3 regions of the Streptomyces sp. NPDC055955 genome follow, and region 1 is predicted to be linked to each of the others. Evidence: riboswitches for the same ligand, from Rfam matches in the RefSeq annotation. Region 1 holds a riboswitch; each other region holds the start of a gene.
What was found. A riboswitch is a leader RNA that binds a small molecule or an ion and turns the genes downstream of it on or off. The one in region 1 is predicted to bind thiamine pyrophosphate.

Region 1 (6,181 bases):
ATGCCCGCGTCGTCGGCGACGGCGAGGCCGGTCAGCTGAGCCACCTCGTCCAGGTTCGGCGTGGCCACCGTCGCGACCGGCAGCAGCTTGGTGCGCACCGCGTCGAGCGCGTCCTCGGCGAGCAGCGGATCGCCGTGCTTGGAGACACTCACCGGGTCCACCACCACGGGGGCGTCCGTACCGGCGAGCAGTTCTGCCACCGTCTCGACGAGCACCGGCGACGAGAGCATCCCCGTCTTGACCGCCTGGACGCCGATGTCGTCCACGACGCTGCGGTACTGCGCGCGCACCGCGTCGACGGGGAGCTCCCACGCTCCCTGGACCCCCAGGGAGTTCTGCGCGGTGACGGCGGTCAGGACGCTCATGCCGTGGGCGCCGAGCGCCAGCATCGTCTTGAGGTCGGCCTGGATCCCGGCGCCACCGCCCGAGTCCGAACCGGCGACGGTCAGGACGCGGGGCGGCGCGACGCGTCGGGTGCTCACGGGCACGGTCATGTGCGGGCCTCCTCGTGCGGTGCGGTCCGGGTGTCGGCGGTCGGGCGGCGCAGCCTGAGGGGCGCGTACACGACGAGTGCGGCGACGAAGGCCACGTAGTACGCGAGGTCGGCGCCGTGCAGGGCCTTCGCGACCGGCCCCACGTACAGGCCGCTGTCCATGAACGGGACCGCGGCGGCGAAGGCGGCGACGAAGGCGAGGAGTCCGGGCCACCAGGGCTGCGGCCGTGCGCTCTCGGCGGCGAGGTCGACCGGCGCGCCGCCCCGGGCCCTGGCGCGCGCGAACCAGTCGACGGCCACGACCGCGACGAAGCCGGGGATCCAGTAGCCGACGAACAGCAGGACGTTCTGGAAGCGGGCCGCGGTGTCGGCCGCGTGCATCCACAGCACCAGCGGGAAGCCGAGCACCGCGGCGAGCGCCGCGGCGAGCGGCCGCGGGACCCGGACGCCGATCGTCTGCAGGGCCAGCGAGCCGCTGTAGTCGTTCATGGCGTTGCTGCACAGGGCCGCGAGCGCCACGGCCAGCAGCCCGAAGGAGCCGAGCACGCCCCCGCCGAGAAGCTCGTCGACCCCGCGCGCGGTCTGGTCGGTGAACACGGAGGCGCCCCACAGCCCGAGCGCCTGGACGGCGACGAAGGAGACCGTGACGCCGAGGAGCGTGAACCAGAACATGCGCTGACGGGAGGTGGCGGCCGGAAGATAGCGGCTGAAGTCGCTGGCGTAGGGGGCCCAGGACAGGGACAGGCTGAGCGCGATCGTGCTCGTCAGGACGAACGCGCCGGCCCGGTCGGCGCCGTGCGCGGCCCCGGTGGTGACCGGATGGACACCGTCGAGAAGCTTGACGGCCAGGACCACGAACGCGGCGGCCAGGACGAAGGTCATCAGCTTCTGCAGGCGGTGGACGGCCTCGTAGCCGAGCACACCGAGCGCACCCTGCGCCAGCATCATCACGAGCACGCCGACCCAGAAGGGCCAGCCGCACAGCCTGGCGAGCGCGTCGCCGCCGAACAGGCCGATCAGCGCGTCCCAGGCGACCGACGACAGCCACTGCAGGGCGCCGGGCACCGCGACGGCCCGGCCGAACGCGAGCCGCGCCAGCGGAAGCTGTCCCGCGCCGGTCGCGCTGCCCCACGTACCGAGATACGCGGTGGGCACGGCGCCGACGAGCGTGCCGAAGACGACGGCGGCCAGCGCGGTGGCGAAGTCCAGGCCGAGTGCGATGCCGACGGTGCCGGTGAAGACCCCGGTCATGGTCAGGTTCGGGGCGAACCACACGGTGAACAGGCGCCCGGCGCCGCCGTAGCGGTGGCTCTCGGGGACCGGCGCGATCCCGCGCGCCTCGACCCGCAGGTCACCGGGCGCGGCGGGCATCCGCCCGTCGAAGACGGAGCGCGGTCCGGTGGACCCGGTGCTGCTCGGGGCATGGGGCAACGACATTGGCTGACATCCCTCCGCCAGTGCTAACTGGTTCAGGTTCGACGGGTGTGATCTCAGCCCTCGTGCGGGGCACCCCGTGTCCGGTACGTCGGCAAGGGTAGCTTCCCTGTCCCGGGAGGCAACCCCGGGGGGAGGGGCGACGTCCGCTGCGTGGGTGGCGCGCACCCGCCGCGTGAAATTCGTTCGAGGAGTGCCGCACACCCCCGTACCGTGATCGATTCGAATGATCGCGGACGGTCCGGGCACCCCTGCCCGGCGGTCCGCGTCCCCAGGGACATGCGAAGGAAAGGACGGGACACGATGGAGCAGCGCCACGGTGAGGCCGACGAACGGTTCGGGGCCGTCGCCGACGCGTTCGCGCGGAACTTCACGGAGTTCCCCGAACTCGGCGCCGCCGTCACGGTGTTCGCCGAGGGACGCAAGGTCGTCGACCTGTGGGGCGGAGTCGCGGACGAGCGGACCGGGCGTGCCTGGGAACAGGACACCACCGTCCCCGTCTTCTCCGTGGCCAAGGGCCTGGTGAGCGTCAGCGCGCAGCTCCTCGCCCAGGAGGGGCGGCTCGACCTCGACGCGCCGGTCGGCCGGTACTGGCCCGAGTTCGCACAGCACGGCAAGGAGACCGTCACCACGCGCATGGTGCTCGGGCACCGGGCGGGAGTCCCCGCCCTCGACCCGGTGCTCTCCTTCGAGGAGATCGCCGCGTGGACGCCGGTGATCCGCGCGATCGAGGAGCAGAAGCCGCTGTGGGAGCCCGGCACCGCGTACGAGTACCACGGCCATGTCTTCGGCTTCCTCGTCGGCGAGGTGATCCGGCGGATCACGGGCCTCACCCCGGGCGCGTACTTCCGCCGCGCGGTCGGTGACCCGCTCGGGCTGCGTGCCTGGATCGGGCTGCCCGCCGGAGAGTCGGCACGCGTGGCCCGGCTCGCCGAGGCCGAGGGGCGTCCCGCGATGCCGGGGCCCGAGCATCTGCTCACGCGCATCGTGACGATGAACGGCGCGCTGGCCTTTCCGGGCCTCGACGAGCCGCACGGCTGGAACGACCCCGAGCTGCACGCCGTGGAACTGCCCGGGGCCGGCGCCGTCGCCTCCGCGAGCGGTCTCGCCCGTCTCTACGCGGCGGCCGTCACCGGGGTCGGGGGCCGCGAACGGCTGCTCACGGCGGACACGGTGACCGACGCGCTGCGCGAGCTGTCCTCCGGCGAGGGCTGGCTCGGCTTCGACGCCGGAGCGGGCTGGGGCTCGGGCTTCCTGCTCGACTCGCCGTCCTTCCGCCCGATGCTCGGCGCCCGCAGCTTCGGGAACGACGGAGCCGGAGGCCAATTCGCCTTCGGTGACGACGAGTTCGGGGTGGGCTTCGCCTATGTGGCCAATCGCATGATCGGCCACGGCGACGCCCGAGCCAACCGCCTGATCGCGGCGGTGCGCGCGTGCCTCGGCGCGTGACGCCGTCGCGGTGGGGACGTCCCGTCGTCCCCACCGCGTTCAGCTGGTCTAGCCGTATTGAGCATGAGCGTTGTTGATACGCGCGGGAGGAAGCGGTTGTCTGGACTGTTCTGACCTGCCGGTTCCCGCGGGCCCGCATGGTCGGCCTCAGCTGGGATGTCTCTGGTTGTCGAGGTATTCCTTGTTGCTCGACGGCGGGGCGCCTCCGCACGTGGCGGCAAAGTTTTGAGGGTGACCAGATGTGGTCACCTCAGAGGTACGTGCGGATATGCCGGGGAAGCTCCTGGCGGAGTCTGCGGGCGGAGATGCCCCTTGGGGGGAGCCGACCAGCTGGGACCGGAGACCTTGGGCGGGTGGTGCACCAGCAGGTGCACGTGGTCGGTCGCACTGTTGAACTTGGCCAACTCTGTTTCGAAGTCCGCGCAGACGGCGCGCATGACTTCCTCGCGGCGTTCAAGGATCTCGTCGGTGAACGGTCCGCGCCGATACTTGAGTGTGAAGACCAAGTGGGCGTGGAGAGTGTGGACGACCGTGCAACCCCTACGAATATTGGGATTTGGCTCCCAGTGTGGTGACATAGATCGTTACGATCGCCCGTGTGAAGGTCGTGACGCAGGTCAAACTCATGCCGGATGCCGTGCAGGTATCCGCGCTTAAGCGCACCCTGCGCACGGTCAATGACGCCGCGAACTGGGTTTCGGCGGTGGCGTTCGAGCGCGGTGTGCCGCGTGAGTATGAGCTGCGCAGGCACACCTACGCCGAACTGCGGTCGCGAGGGCTGGGGGCGCAGGCAGCGCAGCACGTGATCAAGAAGACCCGCGATGCCTACACGACGCTCAGGGCCAGCATCCGCGCTGGGAATCTCGGCAGGCCTGGATCGAAGCGTCGTACCAAGGCTGAGTCCAAGCCCATCGTCTTTAGGCCCCAGGCTGCGCAGCCGTATGACGACCGGTGTTTGAGCTGGCAGTACGAAGCGCAGACGGTGAGTATCTGGACAATCTCCGGGCGTATCAAGAACGTCCGCTTTGCCTGTTCGGCTGGCGCACTCAAGACGCTGCAGGAGCACCGGCAGGGTGAATCGGACCTGGTCGAACGCGACGGCGTGTTCTATCTGCTGGCGACCTGCGAGGTGCCCGAGACCGAGCAGTACGAGCCCGCCCATTTCATCGGCGTGGATCTGGGAATCGTCAACATCGCCACTACGTCCACCGGCCACAAGAGTGCCGGGCGGGACCTGAACCGGCACCGTAAGCGGCACCTCGATCTGCGCAGGAAGCTGCAGGCCAAGGGCAGCAAGTCCGCCAAGCGGCTGTTGAAGAAGCGTAACCGGCGTGAACAGCGTCACGCGAAGAACCAGAACCACATCATCGCGAAGACGATCGTGACCGAGGCTGAACGCACCTCGGCCGGGATCTCCCTGGAGGAACTCAAGGGAATCCGGCAGAGGGTACGGCTCCGCAAGCCCCAACGGGTCGCACTGCACTCCTGGGCGTTTGCCCAGCTCGCAGGCTTCATCGTCTACAAGGCCCGCAGGGCCGGTGTCCCCGTGGTCTTCGTCGATCCCGCCTACACCTCGCAGCAGTGCTGCGAGTGCGGCCACATCGACAAGAAGAACCGGGCAAGCCAGGCCCTGTTCACGTGCCGGAACTGCGGGGTCGTTGCCCACGCAGACCGGAATGCTTCCCGCAACATCGCCCGCAAGGGCGAGGCTGTGTGGACTGCGGGGCGTGAGTCACGCGTCCCTGCCACCCTGTAAGGGTGGCTGGACGGAGGAGCCCACCCGACAGCCAGTCGGGCGCTACCTCCAAACCCGGTCCCATAGGGCCGGGTCAAGTTGACACCTTCGTACTCCCCGTGGCCGTGGCCGGCGCGTCGGGCGTGTGGGCGACCACGGGCCCGCCCTCGACGAGCCGCCGGATGCCCGGTGTGGCGACGGCCGCGACGGCCATGGCGGCGACCAGGAACCACAGGCCGCCCACGGCCGACCCCGTGCGGTCGACGACCACGCCGATGCCCATCGGTCCGAAGCCGCCGCCCAGATTGCCCACGGCGTTGATCACCGCGATGCCGGAGGCCGCCTGAATTCCCGTCAGGAAGCGTGAGGGGAGCGTCCACAGCACCGGCTGCCCCGCGAAGATGCACATCGCGGCCACGCTGATGAAGGCCATCTGCAGCACGTGGTTGCCGGTCAGGGCGCTGGCCGCGAGGCCGAGGGCGCCGGCGGCGGCGGTGCCCGCGATCCACGGGTAGCGCGCACCGCTTCGGTCCGCGAGTTTCGGCACGACGTACAGGCCGACGGCCACGAAGACGTACGGGATGGCGGTGATGAAGCCGGTGGCCGTCGTGGAGAGGCCGCCGAAGCCGTCGACGATCGTCGGCAGCCAGAAGCTCAGCCCGTAGGCGCCGAGCGGGAAGCACAGGTAGAAGAGCGACAGCAGGACCACTCGCCTGTCGCGCAGCGCGCGCAGCGGACTTCCGTGTCCGCGCTCGCCCAACGCGTCGGCCTCTGCGGCGAGTTCACCGGCGATCCAGGCCCGTTCCTCGGCCGTGAGCCGGCGGACGCCTTCGGGGCCGTCGGGCAGGAAGCGCAGGGTCACGAAGCCGAGCACGATCGCCGGCACGCCCGTCGCGATGAAGATCCACTGCCACCCCTCGAGCCCGAACGTGCCGTCGAGGTCGTCGAGCGCGCCCATCACGGGGTTGCCGATGATGAAGGCGAGGGGCGCGGACATCATGAACCAGCCGGTCATGCGTGCCCGGTAGCGGCACGGATACCACTTGGTGAGGTAGTAGAGGACTCCCGGG
Region 2 (6,181 bases), on a different contig from region 1:
CGACACGCCCGGGAATCCCGCGGTCGCCGAATGGGCCGACTTCCGTGAGACGGGGCACGCCCACGCGATCGGCCAGTGCCTCCTCGCCCAGCTCGACGACGAGAGCCGACGCGATCACCTCGACCGCTATCCCGCCCATTCGATCACCCCGTACACGGTGCGTGACGACCGCGCGCTGCTGCGACGGCTGAACGGACAGGGGCGGATGCAGCCGGTCGTGGAGCGTCAGGAGTACGCGTTGGGCACAGTCTGCGCCGCGTTTCCCATCACCGTGGGCTCCACCGCGGCGACGATGGCGGTCTCCCTCCCGTCCCATCAGGCCGGTCGTCTGCTGCCCGCGGCCCGTCAGCTGCAGAACGAAGTCGGGAAACTCGTGGGGACACTCGCCTTCTCTATCAGCATCTGAAAACTCACTCCTTGTGATCCCGCATGTACGTTAAGCAAGATGCGAAGAGCGTCGGGAAGGCTGTTCCCGGCCGATCGACGGCAAATTGACGGGGTAGGCGATGCGCGAGTCGGTACAGGCAGTACAAGCAGAGGTCATGATGAGCTTCCTCGTCTCCGAGGAACTCTCGTTCCGCATCCCGGTGGAGCTGCGGTACGCCGCCGCTGATCCCTACGCCGTGCGGCTGACCTTCCACCTCCCCGGAGACGCCCCGGTGACGTGGGCGTTCGGCAGAGAGCTCCTGGTGGACGGCGTGGCCGGCCCCTGTGGCGACGGCGATGTGCGCATCGAGCCGGTGGAACTGGCCGGCAGCCCCGGCGACATGCCGGGCGAGGTGCACATCCGGCTCCAAGTGGGCGGGGACCAGGCACTGTTCAAGGCGGGCGTCGCCCCCCTCGTCGCGTTCCTCGACCGCACCGACAAGCTGGTCCCGCTCGGCCAGGAGCGGGCGCTCGCCGACTTCGAGACGCATCTCGACGAGGCACTCGACCGGATCCTCGCCGAGGAGCAGAGCGCGGGCTGACGGGCTCCAGAAGTCCGGCACGATCAACTGATGTAACGCTTCAGCAGACCGGCGCCCCGGGGCTGCCCTCGCAGGGGTTCAGCGCTTCCGACGCCGGCCCCTTCCTCCGCGTGCCGGACCGGCCGTGGCAGCGGACGAGGATCCGGGTCGGTCGGCGGAGACCACCAGAGCCGCGAGCGCGGTCGTCACCGGCACCGAGGCGACCAGCCCGATCGAGCCCACCAGAGTCCGGACGATCTCCTCGGCCACCAGTTCACTGTTGGCCACGGTGCCCACACCGCTCTGCGCGATCGAGAAGAGCAGCAACAGCGGCAGCGCCGCGCCCGCGTACGCCAGGACCAGTGTGTTGACCACGGACGCGATGTGGTCGCGGCCGATCCGGATGCCCGCGCGGTACAGGCCGCGCCGGCCCATCGTCGGGTCGGCCTGATGCAGCTCCCACACCGCCGACGTCTGTGTGACCGTCACATCGTCGAGCACGCCGAGCGAACCGATGATGACGCCGGCGAGCAGCAGACCGCTCATGTCGATGGACGGGTAGAGACCGTGGATCAGGCCTGTGTTGTCGTCGGTGTTGCCGGTCAGCGCGGCCCAGCCGATGAACAGCGAACCGAGCAGGCCGATCAGGAGCAGAGAGACCAGCGTGCCGAGCACCGCGACCGACGTTCGGGCCGTCGGACCGTGACACATGTAGAGAGCGATCAGCATGATGGCGCTCGCCCCGACCACCGCCACCACCAGTGGATTTGAGCCCTGGAGGATCGCGGGCAGGATGAAGAAGGTCAACACCAGGAAGCTGACGGCCAGCGCGACGAGTGCCATGACCCCCCGCAGTCGTCCCACGACGACCACGGCCAGCGCGAAGATCCCGGCGAGGAGCGTCATCGGGAGCCTGCGGTTCACATCGGTGACGGAGTACTGAAGTTCTTTGGGTGCGTCGGGCGCGTAGGCCACGATCACCTTCTGGTTCTCGTGCAACTGCCGCGGCGAGTCCGGCTGCACGATCTCCGTGAACGTATGCCCGGTGTCCTTGCCGCCGTCGACACGGACTGTCGCCTTCTCGCACGTGCCCTTCGCCTGCTGCTCGGCGGACCGACCCTCGGCGGTCGACGTATCGCCGGTGGGGGTGTCGCCGGAGGCGTTTACGGACCGGCAGTCGACCTTGTCGACCCGTATGACGGTGCCCTGTTGGGTCTGCCGGTCGAAGCCGACGCCCGTACGGGCATGGGAGGGGGCGCCGCCGGGCCAGAGCACCACCAGGCCGACGACGACCGCCACGGAGAACGGGATGAGCACGGCGGCGATGACCTTGCGCAGATGCTGGGAAACGGGCGCGGCAGGGCCGTGACTGTGGGAGTGGCCGTGCCCTCCGCCCCCCTGGGCGTGCGGCGGATGCGGCGGTGAGGACGGAGACTGCTGCGTGCTGGTCACCGCCCGATCATCGCAAGAACGGCAGGGGCCCTCTGTTCAGCGCGCCAGAAATGGCGCTAGCGTGGGGGCACCTTTGCACACGCGGGAGCTCGGAGCACCGGGCTGAGAGGGCGCTGACCTCCGCTTCGGCGATGTTTCACATGAAACATCGCCCGACGGAAGCCGCTGCGTCGACCGCCGAACCTGTTACCGGGTAATGCCGGCGTAGGGAGTAGGTCTCATGACCACATCGGACGCACGCACGCCTGCCTCCAACCTGTCCGCAGAGACGGGCGAGGCCGGGAAGTCCATCGGCTGGCACAAGGGGTACGTCACGGGCTCACGCCCTGACCTCCAGGTGCCGGTCCGCCAGGTGCACCTCACCAACGGCACGGCGGTCACGCTCTACGACACGTCCGGGCCGTACACCGATCCGAGTGTCGACACCGATGTCCGCAGGGGCCTCGCGCCGCTGAGGGAGAACTGGATCATCAGCCGTGGCGACACCGAGGAGTATGCGGGCCGCCCGGTCCGCCCCGAGGACGACGGCATCAAGCACACCTCGCCGCGCGGCGGTCTGCGCAACCTCGACGCGGTCTTCCCCGGCCGCCCCCGCCAGCCTCGCCGCGGGCGTGACGGCCAGGCGGTGACCCAACTCGCGTACGCCAGGCGCGGGGAGGTCACGCCCGAGATGGAGTACGTGGCCATCCGGGAGAACGTGGAGCCGGAGGTCGTCCGCGAGGAGATCGCCGCGGGCCGCGCGGTCCTGCCGGCCAACGTCAACCACCCGGAGATCGAGCCGATGATCATCGGCAAGCGGTTCCTGGTGAAGGTCAACGCCAACATCGGCAACTCCGCGGTCACCTCGTCCATCGAGGAAGAGGTGGAGAAGATGACATGGGCGACCCGCTGGGGCGCCGACACCGTCATGGACCTCTCCACCGGTCGCAACATCCACACCACGCGCGAATGGGTCCTGCGCAACTCCCCCGTCCCGATCGGCACGGTCCCGCTCTACCAGGCGCTGGAGAAGGTCGACGGCCGCGCCGAGGAACTGACCTGGGAGATCTACAAGGACACGGTCATCGAGCAGGCCGAGCAGGGCGTGGACTACATGACGGTCCACGCGGGCGTGCGGCTGCCGTACGTCCCGCTCACCGCCAATCGCAAGACGGGCATCGTCTCGCGCGGCGGTTCGATCATGGCCGCCTGGTGCCTGGCGCACCACAAGGAGAGCTTCCTCTACGAGAACTTCGCGGAGCTCTGCGAGATCCTCGCGGCGTACGACGTCACCTATTCGCTGGGCGACGGCCTGCGGCCGGGTTCGATCGCGGATGCCAACGACGAGGCACAGTTCGCCGAGCTGAAGACGCTCGGGGAGCTCAACACGATCGCGAAGAGCTTCAACGTGCAGACGATGATCGAGGGCCCCGGGCACGTCCCGATGCACAAGATCAAGGAGAACATCGACCTTCAGCAGGAGGTGTGCGAGGAGGCGCCTTTCTACACACTCGGCCCGCTGACGACCGACATCGCCCCTGCGTACGACCACATCACCTCCGGCATCGGAGCCGCGATGATCGCGTGGTGGGGGACGGCGATGCTCTGCTACGTCACGCCCAAGGAGCACCTGGGCCTGCCCAACCGTGACGACGTGAAGACCGGCGTCATCACCTACAAGATCGCGGCCCACGCGGCGGACCTCGCCAAGGGGCACCCGGGTGCCCAGGAGTGGGACGACGCCCTCTCCGACGCGCGCTTCGAGTTCCGCTGGGAGGACCAGTTCAACCTCGCCCTCGACCCGGACACGGCAAGGGAGTTCCATGACGAGACGCTCCCGGCCGAACCCGCGAAGACGGCCCACTTCTGCTCGATGTGCGGGCCGAAGTTCTGCTCGATGAAGATCTCGCAGGACATCCGCCGCCAGCACGGCGGGACGAAGAGCGAGATCGAGGAGGGCATGGCGGAGAAGTCCAGGGAGTTCGCCGCCGCGGGCAACCGGGTCTATCTGCCGATCGCGGACTGACCTCGCCCGCGCCGCCCGCAGGCGCCGCGCGCTGTCCACCGGTCGCCCTTCGCGGCCGGTGGACAGAGTGTCCCGGGTCCGAGCTACGGCAGGCCCTGGGGCCTCTCGTCCGGATCGGGCTGGGCTCGCCCGATCCGGACGAAAGACCCTAGTCCGGCTGGTGGTCCGGGCCTCCGAAGTCCGGGCTCGTGAAGTCCGGGCTCGAGTAGGTCGGACGCGGGGCCGCAGGGGAGCCGCTGTCGGCGCCCGGGCTGCTGAACCCGGGCCTGTTGTACCCGAGATGCGGCATGCGGCCCGCGGTTCCGGGAACGCCCCCGCGGTTGGCGGGGGCCGGTGGTGGTTCCGCGAGGGCCTCCCGGAGAAACGGCAGGATGCCGCGCTCCAGGAGCACCAGGCACCACGCTTCCCTTGCCCGGTCCAGCTCCTCGTTCGACTCGCTGTGCGCGCCGGCTGGCAAGGACGTCGCGCCGTTGCGCAGAGCGGTGAGCAGCAGGCCCACGCCGGCGACAAGAATGCCCGCGGCCGTGAGCGCGCCGAACACCCAGCCGGCCGTCAACAAGGTCTGGGCGAACGCCGGTTCCGGATCGAGCATCTTCAGGATGTAGCCGACGAGCAGGAAGATCGCGGCAGCCGTCCCGGCGAGCACGGGGGCGAGCACCGCGACGACGGCTATGACGCCGGCGCCGGTGGTCTCCGCCACCTCGCCCACCGTGGCGGCCAGGCCGATCGCTCCGCCGCCGGACTCCGCCGCGCTTCCTTCTTCACGCAGCGGACGCACGGGCCGGGGCGAGGCGCGCAGGTCGGCGCGGACCTTCACGTAGTTCTGGTACTCGGTCGCTGCGGCGGCCGTGATCAGCGCGGTGGCGTTGAGCGCCATGGTGCGTAGTTGTTCGGGGTTGAGCCGCTGGCCCACTGCGGCGAGATCAGGGCGGTCCGGTGCGGTACGCAGCGCTTCATCGAGGATCCGCTCGAACTCGGGGCGGTCCTCGTTCAGCAGGTGCGGAGCGCTGTTCATGTGCATCCCCCGATGCTCCGTAGGGCTTGGGGGCTCGCATGGTTACGAGCCGTCGGGCAGAAACGGAGGGGAGCCTGCTACGGATAAGCCGATGGTAGAGCGGTGACGGCACGCGGTGACAGGGGGTTTCCCGAATTCGGCCCGGTGGCCGGACCGAGGCCCCGTTCGGTGCGCCTGCCCGGGGAACGCCTAGCTATCCATGGGGAGTTGCTGGACCAGCAGCTTTCCGGCCATGGTCACTCCGCCGTCCATCGCGATCGCGAGACCGCCCGCGTACACATGCGGGCCCTCGATCTGCGGGCGGCTGTCCTCGGATCCGTCCGCCGCGTCCTCGGTGCCGACCTCGCCGAGGAGATACGGGATGGGGCTGTGGCCGTGGACGACGCGCGCGCCGCCGTACGCGTCGAGGAGCTCGCGCACGGCTCCGGGTCCGGATTCGTCGCGGAACGCGAAGCGCTTGGTGAACTTGCGGAAGAGGTCCCAGCACTCGTCCGCGTCGTTACGGGTGAGGGTCTCGCGGACCGTGTCGTTGACCGCCTCGATCGAGTCGCCGTAGTCGAGGTACGCGGTCGTGTCGGAGTGCATCAGGAGGTGGTCGTCCTCCAGCTCGATGGCGTCGAGCCGGGACATCCACTGCAGATGGACGTCCTGGAGACGGTCCATGTCCGCCTTCTGACCGCCGTTGAGCAACCAGGCCGCCTGGAAAGTGGCGGTACCCGCGCCCGAGTTGACCGGAGTGTCGCCGAAGCGTTTGGCGCCGAG
Region 3 (6,181 bases), on a different contig from region 1:
GACCGCAGCGTGTCCTGACGTTCCTGCTGCTCACGGTCGTCAGCGACACCGGCGCGTATGCGATCGGCTGGCGCTTCGGCAAGCACAAGCTCGCCCCGCGCATCAGCCCCGGCAAGACCCGCGAGGGCCTGGTCGGCGCGGTGACGTTCGCGATGGCGGCCGGCGCGCTGTGCATGCAGTTCCTGATCGACGACGGTGCCTGGTGGCAGGGGCTGCTGCTCGGGCTCGCCGTCGCGGCCAGCGCCACGCTCGGCGACCTCGGAGAGTCGATGATCAAGCGCGACCTCGGGATCAAGGACATGGGCACGCTCCTCCCCGGGCACGGCGGGATCATGGACCGCCTCGACTCGCTGCTTCCGACGGCGCCGGTGGTCTGGCTGCTCCTGGTGATCTTCGTCGGAGCCGGCTGACCGACCCGGAAGTCGCGGCTGGCCTCGGCGGATTCAGGTGACGGGCTCGTTGTCCACGGGACGACGGGCCCGTTGTCGTATGTCTGCGCCACTGGAAGGGGCCGGGGCGCGGCCGACGGGTGGCCGGTTGTTGGGCGCGGTCTGTCCGCGGTGGTGATGGCGAGAAGGGGAATGACTCGCGCCGCTCGGTAGGGACGGGTCCGCTTGTGCCCGATGCCCTGGTCGGTCGGCGTGCTGTGCCCCAGGTGTGACGTGGAGCGGGCGGAGCCGGGCGCCGCTGTGGACGGACGCCAGTGCGACGAGGCCGCATCGCCGGCCCGATTCCGACGGGCCGGCGATGCCCCGTGCTCAGGGCGGTGGCGTCACCACTCGTCGTGGTAGCGGATCACCCGGAAGCTGCCCACGACCCCGTCGTCGACGAAGACGCCTCCTCCCCAGCGGCTCCCTCGGTCGGTTTGGGGCGCGACACCATAAGTGGCGCCGTAAGGGCCGACCGTGGCCACCGGCGCACCGTTGTCGCAGTTGAACCCGCGGTAGACCTCGACGATCGCGTCGCTGTCGTTGTCGATGCTGAAACTGGTCGAGCCCAGTCCACTGGCAGCGGGGACGCAGCCCTCCGTGAAGGCGGAGTACGTGCGTTCGTTGAACTGGATTCTTCCCTCCTTCTTTCCGCCGTAGCCACGGTCGCGGTCCTCGTGGCCGCGGCCCTTGTTCCCCCCGCCGTCGGTGCGGTCGGTACCGGCGCGAGCCGCCGCGGGGGCGGCCTGCTTGACGGGCGGGGCGGCCCGCTTGGCCGGTGGTGCGACGTGCTTGGCCGGCGGGGCGGCCTGGGTCGATTCGGACTGTGCGGCATAGGTGATGCCGGTGGTGGCAAGAACCGCTGCCCCCACCGCGGCGGCGGACACGATGAAGATTCGCGTGGGCATGTCACTCCTCTCTTGCAGAGACGCCAGCTGGACAGCCGACCTGCGACGAACGTAGTAATCGGCTCATCGGCTGTCATTTCAGGACGGCTCAAGGTGTGACATCAGGCTGCTGAGCGAGTGGAATCCCTGCGCTCGGTGCATATCTCGGGGCTTTCCGGCGCAGCGCCGGAATCCTGGTCAGGGCGGGGCGGCGGTGGGGCCGAGAGGGCAGCCGCGGTGCGGCCGGGGCGGCGGTACGGCCCGCCTGCCGCACATCAGCCGGCGGCAGGCTCCGTCCGGAGGGAAAGCGGCTCACCCGGCGGGGCGGTACGAGCGCTGTCGTCGGTCGTCGTGCACCAGGATTCCCTGGGCCTCCATCCGGCGAAGGTGGTACAGCACGCTCGAGGGGCTGCTGAGTCCGACACCGGCGCCGATCTCGCGGACCGTCGGGTACTCCCCGGTTTCCGCGACCCACTCGCGGATGCATCGCACGATGCGCTCCTGGCGCTCGGTCAGATGGTCGATCACTGCGGGCCTCCCTCGCCTCGGGCCTGCCGCCGCAGTTCCACGCGCTCCGCGGGGCTGAGGGGGTAGGCCGCCAGTCGCACGGACAGGCGGTACAAGCGGCGTCGCAGTGCGGTGCGGCCCGGTTGCTCGGCGAGCCGCTCGTACGTGACGGCCCACTCGCGCTGTGTGTTCAGAACGTCATCGGGGAGGGGGTGGTCCATGTCTCGAATTAGAGCGCGTGTTCGATTTTCTCGGCAAGTGGACTCACCGGACTCCGGCCGGACGCGTACGGCTGCGCCCCGCTGCGTGCGGGAGACCCTGGGTGTGCGGTGGCTGGTAGCGCGCCGGCCTGCACGGATGCCGCCGCGTGGGCCGAGAGGCCGGGCCGTTCATGGGCCGCCGAGGCGGCCCGCCGCAGCCGATGGCGACCGGCGACGACCACCCCTCCCTTCTCGGCCTCCAGGTCACGCGAATGGATCTGCGACACTGGACGAGATATGCCTAAGCCCGGAGAACTCACTTTCGTCGCCCCGCGCGGAGCCAAGAAGCCGCCGCGGCACCTCGCCGACCTCTCGCCCGCCGAGCGGAAGGAGGCCGTCGCCGCGATCGGTGAGAAGCCGTTCCGCGCCAAGCAGCTGTCGCAGCACTACTTCTCGCGGTTCGCGCACGACCCCGCGGAGTGGACCGACATCCCCGCCGCCTCGCGCAGCAAGCTGCAGGAGGCGCTGCTTCCGGAGCTGATGACGGTCGTCCGGCATCTGTCGACGGACCAGGACACCACCCGCAAGACCCTGTGGCGGCTCTTCGACGGCACGCTCGTCGAGTCCGTACTGATGCGCTACCCGGACCGGGTCACCATGTGCATCAGCTCGCAGGCCGGCTGCGGGATGAACTGCCCGTTCTGCGCCACGGGACAGGCCGGCCTCGACCGGAACCTGTCGACGGGCGAGATCGTGCACCAGATCGTCGACGGCATGCGCGCGCTGCGCGACGGCGAGATCCCGGGCGGCCCGGCGCGCCTGAGCAACATCGTCTTCATGGGCATGGGCGAGCCCCTGGCCAACTACAAGCGGGTCGTGGGTGCCATCCGCGCGCTCACCGACCCCGAGCCGGACGGCGTCGGCCTCTCGCAGCGTGGGATCACCGTCTCGACCGTCGGTCTGGTGCCCGCCATGCACCGGTTCGCCGACGAGGGACTCAAGTGCCGCCTCGCCGTCTCGCTGCACGCTCCCGACGACGAGCTGCGCGACACCCTCGTCCCGGTCAATACGCGCTGGAAGGTCCGCGAGGTCCTCGACGCGGCGTGGGAGTACGCGGAGAAGTCGGGCCGCCGCATCTCGATCGAGTACGCGCTCATCCGGGACATCAACGACCAGGCCTGGCGTGGTGACCGGCTCGGCCGCCTGCTCAAGGGCAAGCGCGTCCACGTCAACCTGATCCCGCTGAACCCGACGCCGGGCTCGAAGTGGACGGCCTCGCGCCCCGAGGACGAGAAGGCGTTCGTCGAGGCCATCGCGGCCCACGGCGTGCCGGTCACCGTCCGCGACACCCGTGGCCAGGAGATCGACGGGGCATGCGGTCAGCTCGCCGCCACCGAGCGGTAATCTGACGGGCGTACTTACATCTTCATATTCCGACAGGGGAGCGCCACAGCGCTGAGAGTGCGGCATCGGCCGCAGACCCTCTGAACCTTGCCCAGGTCATTCTGGGTAGGAAGTTCGGTCGCCACTCAAGCTGTTGTGTCCTGCCCGGGAATCGTCCGCGATCCCGGGCAGGGCCGCGTCTCTTCCTGGTCACCCAGGAGGGAACTCAGTGAGCACCATCATCAAGGCCACGGCCGTCGCCGTGGCGGCCGGTCTCGGACTCGTCACGCTCTCCGCGTGCGGGGGATCCGACTCCGGCAAGGACGCGGCGGACTCCAAGACCGTCACTCTCGTCAGCCATGACTCGTGGGCCGTCTCCAAGAACGTGCTCAAGGACTTCGAGAAGCGCTCCGGCTACAAGGTCACGGTCCTGAAGGACGGTGACGCGGGCGAGGCCGTGAACAAGGCCATCCTGTCCAAGGACAACCCGCAGGGCGACGTCCTCTTCGGCGTCGACAACACGCTCCTGTCGCGCGCCCTCGACAACGGGCTCTTCCAGCCGTACGCGGCCAAGGGCCTGGACCAGGTGGGGTCCGAGTTCCAGCTCGACAAGGACAAGCACCGGGTCACCCCGATCGACACCGGCAACATCTGCGTCAACTACGACAAGAAGTACTTCGCCGATCACAAGCTGACGCCGCCCGCCTCGTTCGACGACCTCGCCAAGCCCGCGTACAAGAACCTGCTGGTCACCGAGAACGTGTCGACGTCGTCGCCCGGCCTCGGCTTCCTGCTCGGCAGTGCCGCGCAGTACGGCGACGGCGGCACCTCCCGCTCGGGTGAAGCCGGGAGCGGGGAAGGCTGGCAGGGCTACTGGAAGAAGCTCAAGGCCAACGGCGTGAAGGTCGTCGACGGTTGGGAGCAGGCCTACAACGAGGAGTTCTCGGGCTCAGCCGGCGGCAGGAAGGCGGGCGGTGACCGGCCGCTCGTCGTGTCGTACGCGTCGTCGCCGCCGGCCGAGGCGATCTACTCGGACCCGCAGCCGAAGACCGCCCCGACCGGGGTGGCGACCGGCACCTGCTTCCGCCAGACCGAGTTCGCCGGCCTGCTGAGCAACGCGAAGAACGAGAAGGGCGGCAAGGCGCTCCTCGACTTCCTGATCGCGAAGGAGTTCCAGCAGGACATGCCGCTGAACATGTTCGTGGACCCGGTGACGAAGGACGCGGCCCTGCCCGCCGACTACGCGAAGTACGACGTCGAGGTCGACGCCCCGAAGACCATGGCGCCGAAGAAGATCGCCGACAACCGTGACGCCTGGGTCAAGTCGTGGACCTCACTCGTACTGAAGTGACGTCCCCCGGGGAACCTCCGGTGAAGCGCCCGGCATCGCGCCCGGGCACGCCTGCGGTGACTCCCCGTAAGGGCCGTCGGCGCGGGAGCGCGGCTCGGCTCGGCCTCATGGCCGTGCCCGTCGCGTTCTTCGCGGTCTTCTTCGCCTATCCGGTCGCGGCGATCGTCTCGCGCGGCCTGAAGGCGGGCGGCCACTGGCAGTTCGGGCGGATCACCGACGTGCTCGGGCAGCCCGACATCCAGCACGTCCTGTGGTTCACGACCTGGCAGGCGTTCGCCTCGACCGTGCTCACGCTGCTGATCGCGCTCCCCGGCGCGTACGTCTTCGCGCGCTTCGAGTTCAGGGGCAAGCAGGTTCTGAGAGCCGCCGTCACCGTGCCGTTCGTGCTGCCGACCGTCGTCGTCGGCACGGCGTTCCTGGCGCTGGTGGGCCGCGGCGGGCTGCTCGACGGCCTGTGGGGCGTACGCCTCGACACCACGGTGTGGGCGATCCTGCTCGCCCATGTCTTCTTCAACTACGCCGTCGTCGTGCGCACCGTGGGCGGACTGTGGTCGCAGCTCGACCCGCGGCAGGAGGAGGCCGCCCGGATGCTGGGCGCCTCCCGCTGGACGGCCTGGCGGAAGGTGACGCTGCCCGCGCTCGGGCCGGCCGTCGCGGCCGCCGCGCTGATGGTCTTCCTCTTCGCGTTCACGTCGTTCGGCGTGGTCCAGATCCTCGGCGGGCCGACGTTCTCCACTCTCGAGGTCGAGATCTACCGGCAGACCGCGCAGATCTTCGACCTCTCCACGGCGGCCGTCCTCACGATCGTGCAGTTCGCCGCCGTGGGGATCATTCTCGCCGTGCACGCATGGAGCGTTCGCCGGCAGGAGAGCGCGCTGCGCCTCGTGGACGCGGCGCACACCGCCCGACGCCCGCGCGGCCCGGGCCAGTGGGCGCTGCTCGCCGGGGTGGTCGCCACCGTCGCGGTACTGATCCTGCTGCCGCTCGGTGTGCTGATCCAGAGGTCCTTCGAGGGGCCGGACGGCTTCGGCTTCTCCTACTACACGGCGCTCACCTCGTCCGACAGCGGTGCGTTCCTGGTGCCGCCGATCGAGGCGATCGGAAACTCCCTCACGTACGCGCTCGCCGCCACCGCCCTCGCGGTCGTGATCGGCGGACTCGCCGCCGCGGCCCTGACGCGCAGGGCCGGGCGTCTCGTACGGGGCTTCGACGCGCTCCTCATGCTGCCGCTCGGCGTCTCCGCCGTCACCGTCGGCTTCGGCTTCCTGATCACTCTGGACAAGCCGCCCCTCGACCTGCGCGGCACCTGGATCCTGGTTCCGCTGGCCCAGGCCCTCGTCGGGGTGCCCTTCGTCGTCCGCACCATGCTGCCGGTCCTGCGCGCGGTCGACGGGCGGTTGCGCGAGGCCGCCGCCGTCCTCGGTG

Region 2: linked by a shared signal. The riboswitch ahead of thiC (phosphomethylpyrimidine synthase ThiC) and the one ahead of ACFC96_RS39825 (purine-cytosine permease family protein) in region 1 are both predicted to bind thiamine pyrophosphate.
Region 3: linked by a shared signal. The riboswitch ahead of ACFC96_RS18145 (thiamine ABC transporter substrate binding subunit) and the one ahead of ACFC96_RS39825 (purine-cytosine permease family protein) in region 1 are both predicted to bind thiamine pyrophosphate.

The regions. Positions count from the first base shown of each region.
Region 1 covers NZ_JBHJYS010000029.1:11,400-17,580, reverse strand. The annotation lists gene thiD (bifunctional hydroxymethylpyrimidine kinase/phosphomethylpyrimidine kinase) at 1-494, opposite strand, end outside; gene ACFC96_RS39825 (purine-cytosine permease family protein) at 491-1,930, opposite strand; TPP riboswitch at 1,923-2,017, opposite strand; gene ACFC96_RS39820 (serine hydrolase domain-containing protein) at 2,231-3,376, shown strand; gene tnpA (IS200/IS605 family transposase) at 3,622-3,954, opposite strand; gene ACFC96_RS39810 (RNA-guided endonuclease InsQ/TnpB family protein) at 4,002-5,132, shown strand; gene ACFC96_RS39805 (MFS transporter) at 5,206-6,181, opposite strand, start outside.
Region 2 covers NZ_JBHJYS010000007.1:190,660-196,840, forward strand. The annotation lists gene ACFC96_RS16645 (IclR family transcriptional regulator) at 1-406, shown strand, start outside; gene ACFC96_RS16650 (SsgA family sporulation/cell division regulator) at 507-968, shown strand; gene ACFC96_RS16655 (YibE/F family protein) at 1,047-2,399, opposite strand; TPP riboswitch at 2,471-2,627, shown strand; gene thiC (phosphomethylpyrimidine synthase ThiC) at 2,620-4,404, shown strand; gene ACFC96_RS16665 (hypothetical protein) at 4,553-5,425, opposite strand; gene ACFC96_RS16670 (metallophosphoesterase family protein) at 5,609-6,181, opposite strand, start outside.
Region 3 covers NZ_JBHJYS010000008.1:115,327-121,507, reverse strand. The annotation lists gene ACFC96_RS18170 (phosphatidate cytidylyltransferase) at 1-410, shown strand, start outside; gene ACFC96_RS18165 (hypothetical protein) at 773-1,336, opposite strand; gene ACFC96_RS18160 (hypothetical protein) at 1,628-1,843, opposite strand; gene ACFC96_RS18155 (hypothetical protein) at 1,840-2,043, opposite strand; gene rlmN (23S rRNA (adenine(2503)-C(2))-methyltransferase RlmN) at 2,320-3,426, shown strand; TPP riboswitch at 3,451-3,556, shown strand; gene ACFC96_RS18145 (thiamine ABC transporter substrate binding subunit) at 3,635-4,756, shown strand; gene ACFC96_RS18140 (ABC transporter permease) at 4,864-6,181, shown strand, end outside.